Regions from separate parts of the Allocoprococcus similis genome, predicted to be linked through region 2. Evidence: a T-box and tRNA genes for the amino acid it is inferred to sense, from the RefSeq annotation. Region 2 holds a T-box; the other holds one or more tRNA genes.
The links. The T-box of region 2 lies ahead of ACYQ5K_RS07220 (valine--tRNA ligase). A T-box ahead of a tRNA ligase gene usually reads a tRNA of that ligase, here a tRNA-Val.

Region 1 (5,065 bases), on a different contig from region 2:
AAAGAATGGCATTTTTTGCTGATACAGATCTCTTGCTGTCTTGCTTAATAATTCCGCCATATAACCTCTGTGCCGGTAAAGAGGCTCTGTTGCAACTGCAACAATGTATCTGCTCTCTACTGCCTTTTTCCCCATCTGTATTACGTAAGGATTCAGCTGCATCATTGCCCGGATATCGTGATCTGTCTCGATCACATAGATTTCGTTATTCTTCGTCTTTTCTGTGTAATAATAGTCCAGAAATTCTTTCGTATCTTCTGTAAATACCTGTTCCCACAGTGTTCTTGTAAGCCCACGTTCTTCCGGCTTCAGTTTTTTCAGTATCTTCATTTTACTTTTTCGCCGTACCTTTCCATTCAGACTTGATCTACATTTGTCTTGCTGCACAACCTCCACAGCCTGCGCAGCCACCTGCAGGTGCTGCTACGTCTACACTGCTGAAATTAGTCAGCTTTTCAATTGCACAGATTGCCTGGGAAGAAATTCCTTCCCCACTTCCGGTAAATCCAAGACCTTCTTCCGTCGTTGCCTTGACATTTACCTGATCCGTTTCAATATGCAGCGCTTCTGCAATATTCTTTTCCATCTGCTCGATGTGCGGGCGCATCTTCGGTCTCTGCGCAATGATCGTCGCATCAATATTCTCAATCACATACATATGGTCATCCAGCAGCTTTCCTACATGCTCCAGAAGCTTAATACTGGAAATTCCTTTGTATGCAGGATCTGTATCCGGGAAGTGCTTTCCGATATCTCCAAGTGATGCTGCTCCAAGCAGGGCATCCATGATCGCATGCAGAAGTACGTCTGCATCCGAATGTCCAAGAAGCCCCTTTTCGTATGGGATCTCCACCCCACCAAGAATCAGCTTTCTTCCTTCTGTCAGTTTATGAACATCATATCCCATTCCAACACGCATCTTCTACACTTCTCCTTCCTGTCTGGCATCTGCTTTTTTGTCGCTCTTTTCTTCCGGCACATCTTCCGCCTTTTTATCTTCTTTATCCGCCACAGTTTCCTTTTCTTCGTCTTTTACCGCTTCTGTATCATCTTCTGCTTTCTTTTTCTCTTTTTCACCGTCTTCCGCTTTTTCTTCAGCGGCTGCTTCTTTCTTTTCCTCTTTATCTGCAGGCTTCTTTTCTTCTTCTGTATCAGCTCCTACATGAACGTCTACAACTTCTTTTCCTGAAGAAACCTTTTTTTCTGCTTCTTCTTCGTCATCTTTGTTTTCTTCTGCTCCTGCAGTTGTACCCTGAATTTCTGTCTTTGTCTCTTTTACGATTATTCTTATATTCCAGATAATCGTAGCCAGTCCAAACAGTGCAAAAAATATTCCGACCAGAATAAAAAGGATCTGGTTTTTCGGTTCCCCGGCAATTGTGTCCTGCACAAGTGATATGCCGGTATATACCAGATATGCGCCGATTGCAGCCATGATGATCTGCTTTGTCTTAGATGTCATATGAAAATTCCTCCGTTTTGTCGTAATCTAGGGATATTTTATCACATCTTGGGGGGATTGCATAGGTTTTGTTGGGAGGCAGGCGAAATGGTGAGAGGGTTCAGAGGGGACGCAGGAGGAGAAAAAATATCCCACCGGATTCCTTTGTCCAAACCATTCCGATAAGCCTCTGAGAGCGAAAATTGTGTCAGCAAAGGCTTCCACAATTTTTGAGTCTTATCTCCATTGGACAAACATGGAATCTGGTGGGATATTTTTTCTCCTCCTGCTGACTTTCTCCGAAAAGACGGCAGCGCTTGGAAGCGGCTGCCTGGGGAATGTTGTGTTTAAGTACCTATGCAATTGGGGATTTATCAATGGCTTTTGTGTGGGGAACTTTATTTGGAAATTTTGAGGTAATAGGCTACTTACCGTTTCGTAAACGCTGTAAAGGGGCATGATTCAAAGAATCACACCCCAAGCACTTGACTTAGAACCTATAAGCTATAACGCAAAAAGAAGCCCCACACAAGGACTCCTTCTTGTAGTAGCGGGAACTGGATTTGAACCAGCGACACCGCGGGTATGAACCGCGTGCTCTAGCCAACTGAGCTATCCCGCCATATGATATGTTTTTGTGCCAGCTCTTCAGAGCTGTGTGCATCGCACGAATTGCACTTCACATTTCGCGTTCAATGCTTTCGACTTAAAAAAACTTTCTCGCGAAATGGGACCAATAGGGCTCGAACCTATGACCCTCTGCTTGTAAGGCAGATGCTCTCCCAGCTGAGCTATGATCCCATATGTTCGTCTGTTTCACAACCGACTTCGTTATTATACAATCATCTTCTCACAAATGTCAACTGTTTTTTTCATTTTTTTGCTTTATTTTTTACAATTTCAAGAAGCTTTCATTCGATACCGTTGAATGGGCGGTCTCTGGAAAAAGAATCGTTTGGATTCTATTTTTGCGCAATGGAGAGGAGACTTAAAAATTGTGGAAGCCATTGCTGACACAATTTTCGCCCCAAAAGGCTCCTCGGAATGGTTTGCGCAACTTGAATCCAAACGATTCTTTTTCCAGAGACCGCCAACACAACCTGTATCATTCAACGTTTTTGCACAAATCAAAAAATCTCCGGATTTCTCCGAAGATTTTCTGATTATATTTTACATAGAGGATATGTCTTATACAATTCCCTGAGCCTGCATTGCATCTACAACTTTTTCAAATCCGGCAATGTTAGCACCTACTACATAGTTTCCTTCTGCTCCGTAACGTTTTGCTGCGTCTGCTGCGTTATGGCAGATATTTACCATGATGTTCTGAAGTTTTGCATCAACTTCTTCGAATGTCCAGCTGAGACGTTCGCTGTTCTGTGACATCTCAAGTGCGGATGTAGCAACACCACCTGCATTAGAAGCTTTACCAGGTGCGAATAATACACCGTTCTCCTGCAGATACTGTGTAGCTTCCAGTGTAGTAGGCATGTTAGCTCCTTCTGCTACTGCGATGCATCCGTTTGCAACAAGCTGTTTTGCATCTTCAAGATGAAGTTCGTTCTGTGTTGCGCAAGGAAGAGCGATATCAACTTTTACTGACCATACGCCGCGACCTTCATGATATTCTGAATTCGGACGGTAGTTCTTGTATTCTGTAAGTCTTGCTCTCTTCACTTCTTTGATTTCTTTCAGAGCTGCAACATCGATTCCTTCCGGATCATATACCCATCCTGTAGAGTCGCTGCATGTTACAACTTTGGCACCCATCTGCTGTGCTTTTTCGATTGCGTAGATTGCAACGTTACCTGCTCCGGAAACTGCAACTGTCTTGCCAGCAATGTCTTTTCCTGCAAGTTTGAGCATCTCGCGTGTGAAATACAGAAGTCCGTATCCTGTTGCTTCTGTACGTGCAAGGGATCCGCCGTAGCTGAGTCCTTTACCTGTCAGAACACCTTCTGATAATCCACGGATTCTCTTGTACTGTCCGTACATGTATCCGATCTCTCTTGCACCTGTTCCGATATCTCCAGCCGGTACGTCTGTGTCTGCTCCGATATATTTGCAAAGCTCTGTCATAAAGCTCTGGCAGAATGCCATAACTTCACGATCTGATTTTCCTTTCGGATCGAAATCGGATCCACCTTTACCTCCACCGATCGGAAGACCTGTCAGAGAGTTTTTGAAGATCTGTTCGAATCCAAGGAATTTGATAATTCCGATATTTACTGAAGGATGGAGACGTAATCCTCCTTTATATGGTCCAATTGCACTGTTAAACTGTACACGGTATCCTGTATTGACCTGAACCTGACCTTTATCATCTACCCACGGTACGCGGAATTTGATCTGTCTTTCCGGCTCAACAAGTCTTTCAAGAAGAGCGTCTCTTCTGTATTCTTCTTCATGAGCTTCTACAACTGCACGAAGAGATTCCAGAACCTCTTTTACTGCCTGATGAAATTCTGGTTCATCTGGGTTTTTCTTTACTACAAGTTCAATTACTTCATCAACATAAGACATACTACTCAATACCTCCTGAATGTTCTTTTACAAAAAATGTGTGATTCCACATTTCTCTTTCAAAAAAATAAAGGGGCAAACAAATGTCTGCCCCTCCGGAACACCTTTGTTCTTTAACAGAGTAAAGCATTCAGGCGCCCGTGTCAAGATTTTTTTACATATTTTTTAAATTTTATGAATTTCCACCACATTTTTTCTTCAAATACAGTTGATTTTCATTTTTTTTCTTGATACTTCTTCTCTTTTTTGCAAGTTCGTGTCGACAATCTTGCATTTTTCGTCTCATTCAAAGCATTTTATGCCCGATTTCCCGTCTTATTTGAAGTATTTCACACCAGATTCAAAGATCTTCATATCCTGCTCACCGTAAATATTGATTGCCACGGAATCTGCACGACGCTCTGAATGTGCCATCTTACCAAGCACACGGCCATCCGGACTTGTGATACCTTCAATTGCGCGATAAGAGCCGTTGACATTCCATTCTTCATCCATAGATACGTTTCCGTCAAGGTCACAGTACTGTGTTGCAACCTGTCCGTTTGCAAAGAGCTTGTCAAGCCATTCTTCGCTTGCAACGAAACGTCCTTCTCCGTGGGATGCCGGGTTGGTGTAGACTCCGCCAAGCTCTGCTCCCTGAAGCCATGGTGACTTGTTGGTGACAACCTTTGTATAAACCATCTTGGAAATATGGCGTCCGATGGTATTGTAGGTCAGTGTCGGAGAATCCGGTGTCTGTCCCACAACCTCTCCGTAAGGAACCAGTCCAAGTTTTACCAGAGTCTGGAATCCGTTACAGATACCAAGCACAAGGCCGTCTCTCTCATTCAGGAGCTTCTCTACCGCTTCTTTGAGTTTTGCATTCTGGAATGCAGTTGCAAAGAATTTTGCAGAACCATCCGGTTCGTCACCGGCTGAGAATCCACCCGGGAACATGATAATCTGTGATTTTGCAATTTCTTTTTCAAATGTATTCACAGAATCTACGATATCTGCTGCATCCATGTTACGGAATACTTTTGTGATGACCTTTGCACCTGCTCTTTCAAATGCTTTTGCACTGTCATACTCGCAGTTTGTTCCTGGGAATACCGGGATAAA
Region 2 (5,065 bases):
ATACCTTCAATATGGGTATCGGTATGGTTGTCGCTGTCGATGAAAAGGATGTAGATGCTACAATTAAGGCAATGAAAGAAGCCGGAGATGAAGCATTTGTGGTTGGTTATGTAGAAGCAGGAGAAAAAGGAGTTACTTTATGCTAAGAGTTGCTGTACTTGTATCCGGAGGCGGAACCAATCTGCAGGCAATCATTGATGCAGTAGAAAATGGCACGATCACAAACACTAAGCTGGTCGGTGTCATCAGCAATAATAAGAACGCATATGCGCTGGAAAGAGCCGGGAATCATCAGATCCCGGCACAGTGCGTTTCACCGAAGGATTTTGAGACAAGAGAAGAGTTTAATAAAGTCTTTCTTGAAAAAGTAGACGAACTGAAACCGGATCTGATCGTTCTGGCGGGATTTCTGGTTGTGATCCCGGAAGAAATGATCAGCAGATACCGGAATAAGATCATCAATATCCATCCATCTCTGATCCCGTCATTCTGCGGAACAGGATACTATGGACTGAAGGTTCATGAGGCGGCACTCGCCAGAGGGGTGAAGGTGGTTGGAGCAACCGTACATTTTGTAGACGAAGGAACGGATACCGGTCCGATCATTCTCCAGAAGGCTGTTGAAGTAGAAGAAGGCGATACACCGGAGGTTCTGCAGAGACGTGTGATGGAGCAGGCGGAGTGGAAGATCCTTCCACATGCGATCGACCTGATCGCAAATGGAAAAGTAACCGTAAAAGATGGCAGGGTATCAGTTGCCCGTTAGAGAAGGAGGAGCACCAATGAAAGTATTGATCGTAGGCGGCGGCGGAAGAGAACATGCAATCGCATATTGTGTAGCAAAGAGCAGCAAGGTAGAGAAGATGTACTGTGCACCGGGAAATGCCGGGATTGCAGAGCTTGCAGAATGTGTGCCGATTGGTGCGATGGAATTTGACAAGCTGGTTACATTTGCAAAAGAAAAAGAGATCGATCTGGCAATCGTAGGAATGGATGATCCGTTGGTTGGCGGTCTTGTAGATGAATTTGAAAAAGCCGGGATCCGCGCATTCGGACCAAGAAAAAATGCAGCAATCCTGGAGGGAAGCAAGGCGTTTTCAAAAGATCTGATGAAAAAATATGACATCCCGACCGCAGCATATGAGAACTTTGACAATGCAGACGAAGCGCTGGCTTATCTGGAGACAGCCAAATTCCCGATCGTTCTGAAGGCAGATGGTCTGGCACTTGGAAAAGGTGTACTGATCTGCAATACGCTGGAAGAAGCAAAAGACGGCGTGAAAGAGATCATGCTGGACAAGAAATTCGGTGCATCCGGTAATACCATGGTTGTAGAAGAATTCATGACAGGACGTGAGGTTTCTGTTCTTTCATTTGTAGACGGAAAGACAATCAAGACTATGACAAGCGCGCAGGATCACAAGAGAGCCAAAGACGGAGACCAGGGACTGAATACCGGTGGTATGGGAACCTTCTCACCGAGTCCTTTCTATACAGAAGAAGTTGACGAATTCTGCCGGAAATATGTGTACCAGAAGACGGTAGATGCAATGGCAGCAGAGGGAAGAGAGTTCAAGGGGATCATCTTCTTCGGACTGATGCTTACCGAAGACGGACCGAAGGTTCTGGAATACAATGCCAGATTCGGAGATCCTGAGGCACAGGTTGTTCTTCCGCGTATGAAGAATGATCTGATTGATGTGATCGAAGCCTGCATCGACGGAACACTGGAGCAGGTAGATCTTCAGTTTGAAGACAATGCAGCAGTCTGTGTGGTACTTGCATCTGACGGTTATCCGGTCGCTTATGAAAAAGGACTTCCGATCACAGGCCTTGACGAGTTCAAGAAGCATGAAGGTTACTACTGCTTCCATGCCGGAACCAAATTCGACGGAGACCAGATCGTAACCAACGGAGGACGTGTCCTCGGTGTGACAGCCAAAGGAGCAACGCTCAAAGAAGCACGTGCCAATGCTTACAAAGCAACCGAATGGGTTAAATTCGATAACAAATATATGCGCCACGATATCGGAAAGGCGATTGACGAGGCATAGAATTTCAGGGCGGGATCTTTCAGAGGTGGAGAGGTTCCGCCCTTTGTGCCGGAGAAGGCAGATGCTGGATGCGGGTATCGGAACACAGCAGGCGTATTTTTGATTTGCCGTGTGGGAATCTTTAAGAAGTTCTAAAGATTTCATGAACTTCTTGACAAATCGAACTTTGAATACTATGATTATCAATAGTTATGGGAAAGGCAATGAGAAAGAGGAGTATGCAGGTTAGTCCGAAGAAGAGAGAACCGTTCAGGGGCTGAGAGACGGTTTGCGGGAAGCGACTGCGGAAGGTAGCTTTTGAGCCGGATATCTGAAAAGGGCGAGTAGGATGTCACGGGGTGGTTTCCGTTATAGAACTGTGAGAGATACGAGATGAATCTATTTCGTGGAACAAAGGTGGTACCGCGTTTATACACGCCCTTTACGTTTTGTAAAGGGTGTTTTTTATTCATTTACAATGTTCTATTATATAGAAGAAAGCAAAGTGCGCGGTGTACTTATAAGAGGAGGAAACAATGAGTAAGAATCTTGAAAAGACCTACAATCCGAAAGAGATTGAAGCGAAACTTTATGAAAAATGGTGTGAAGAAAAGTATTTTCACGCTGAAGTTGACAGAAGTAAGAAACCATTTACAACGGTAATGCCGCCACCGAATATCACCGGTAAGCTGCATATGGGACATGCTCTTGATAATACACTTCAGGATATCCTGATCCGTTACAAGAGAATGCAGGGATATAATGCACTGTGGATCCCGGGAACAGACCACGCTGCAATTTCAACAGAAGTAAAGGTTACAAACCAGTTAAAGGCAGAAGGAATTGATAAGAAAGAACTCGGAAGAGAAGGATTCCTTAAGAGAACCTGGCAGTGGAAAGAAGAGTACGCAGGAACTATCGAAGGTCAGCTGAAAAAGCTTGGTGTATCCTGTGACTGGGACAGAGAACGTTTCACCATGGATGAAGGATGCTCGAATGCGGTCAAAGAAGTATTCATTCGTCTTCACGAAAAAGGATTTATCTACAAAGGTTCCAGAATCATCAACTGGTGTCCGGTATGTAAGACTTCCCTTTCTGACGCAGAAGTTGAGCACGAGGAACAGGCAGGACATTTCTGGCACATCAAGTACCCGATCGTAGGAACAGACCGTTTCCTTGAGATCGCGACTACACGTCCGGAAACTCTGCTTGGAGATACAGCGATCGCCGTACACCCGGACGATGACAGGTACAAAGATATCGTAGGAAAGAATGTCATCCTTCCGTTAGTTGGAAGAGAGATCCCGATCGTGGCAGACGCTTACGTTGATAAAGAATTCGGAACAGGTGCGGTTAAGATCACACCGGCACATGACCCGAATGACTTTGAAGTAGGAAAGAGACATGATCTTCCGGAAATCAACATCCTGAATGATGATGCTACCATCGTAGAAGGATACGGAAGATATTCCGGAATGGACCGCTACGAAGCAAGAAAAGCAATCGTAGAAGATCTGGAAAAAGAAGGATACCTTGTAAGCATCGAAGAACATGTACACAACGTTGGAACACATGACAGATGTAAGACAACCGTTGAACCGATGATCAAACCACAGTGGTTTGTTAAGATGGATGAGCTTGCCAAACCGGCGATCAATGCGATCAAGACCGGCGAATTAAAATTCGTACCGGAACGTTTCGGTAAGATCTACCTGAACTGGCTGGAAAATATCCGTGACTGGTGTATTTCACGTCAGATCTGGTGGGGACACAGAATCCCGGCTTACTATTGTGATGAATGTGGAGAAGTGGTTGTTGCACGTGAGATGCCGGAAAAATGCCCGCACTGCGGCTGCACACATCTGACACAGGATGAAGATACACTGGATACCTGGTTCAGTTCAGCACTGTGGCCGTTCTCAACACTTGGATGGCCGGAAGAGACAGAAGACCTCAAGTATTTCTATCCGACAGATGTACTGGTAACCGGATATGACATTATTTTCTTCTGGGTAATCCGTATGGTATTCTCCGGATATGCACATACTGGAAAAGCACCGTTCCATACCGTTCTGATCCATGGACTGGTAAGGGATTCCCAGGGCCGTAAGATGAGTAAATCTCTTGGAAATGGTATCGATCCGCTGGAGGTCATTGATGAGTACGGTGCAGATGCACTCCGTCTGACTCTGATCACAGGAAATGCACCTGGAAATGATATGCGTTTCTACAACGAACGTGTAGAATCCAGCCGTAACTTTGCCAATAAAGTATGGAATGCTTCCAGATTTATCATGATGAATATGGAAGACAAAGTGATTTCCAAACCGGACGAAGCCGATCTGGAAGTTACAGATAAATGGATCTTATCAAAGGTCAATACACTTGCAAAAGATGTAACTGAGAACATGGACAAATTTGAACTGGGTATTGCAGTACAGAAAGTATATGACTTTATCTGGGATGAATTCTGTGACTGGTACATCGAGCTTGTAAAATACAGGATCTACCATTCAGATGAAAATTATAAGAGCGCCAATGCAGCACTTTGGACACTGAAGACGGTTCTTGGTAATGCACTGAAGATGTTACATCCATTTATGCCATTTGTAACAGAAGAAATCTACAGCGCACTGGTACCGGAGGAAAAATCTCTGATGATGTCAGACTGGCCGCAGTTTACCGAAGACTGGTGCTATGCAGACGCTGAAAATATAACAGATCATATGAAAGAAGTTATCCGCGGTGTCAGAAATGCGCGGGCAGAAATGAATGTACCGCCGAGCCGTAAAGCAAAGGTTTATGTAGTATGCGAAGATGAGAAGCTTTGTGAAGGATTCGAAGAGCTGACAACATGCGCATGCCCGCTTATGAGTGCTTCTGAACTTGCTATCCAGGCTGATAAGGCAGGTATTGCGGATGATGCCGTATCAATCGTAGTACCGGATGCTTCTGTATATGTACCACTGGAAGAGCTGATCGACTTCGAACAGGAAATCGAGCGTCTGACAAAAGAAGAAGAAAAGCTTACA

Region 1: it encodes a tRNA-Val, which carries the amino acid that the T-box ahead of ACYQ5K_RS07220 (valine--tRNA ligase) is inferred to sense. The anticodon was not compared.

Annotation. Positions count from the first base shown of each region.
Region 1 is NZ_BAAHSG010000039.1:60,702-65,766, forward strand. It holds gene ACYQ5K_RS14345 (GNAT family N-acetyltransferase) at 1-330, opposite strand, end outside; gene ispF (2-C-methyl-D-erythritol 2,4-cyclodiphosphate synthase) at 368-919, opposite strand; gene ACYQ5K_RS14355 (hypothetical protein) at 923-1,462, opposite strand; tRNA gene ACYQ5K_RS14360 (tRNA-Met) at 1,990-2,063, opposite strand; tRNA gene ACYQ5K_RS14365 (tRNA-Val) at 2,170-2,242, opposite strand; gene gdhA (NADP-specific glutamate dehydrogenase) at 2,630-3,964, opposite strand; gene ACYQ5K_RS14375 (phosphoribosylformylglycinamidine synthase) at 4,280-5,065, opposite strand, start outside.
Region 2 is NZ_BAAHSG010000012.1:67,438-72,502, forward strand. It holds gene purM (phosphoribosylformylglycinamidine cyclo-ligase) at 1-146, shown strand, start outside; gene purN (phosphoribosylglycinamide formyltransferase) at 140-766, shown strand; gene purD (phosphoribosylamine--glycine ligase) at 783-2,054, shown strand; T-box leader at 2,249-2,479, shown strand; gene ACYQ5K_RS07220 (valine--tRNA ligase) at 2,570-5,065, shown strand, end outside.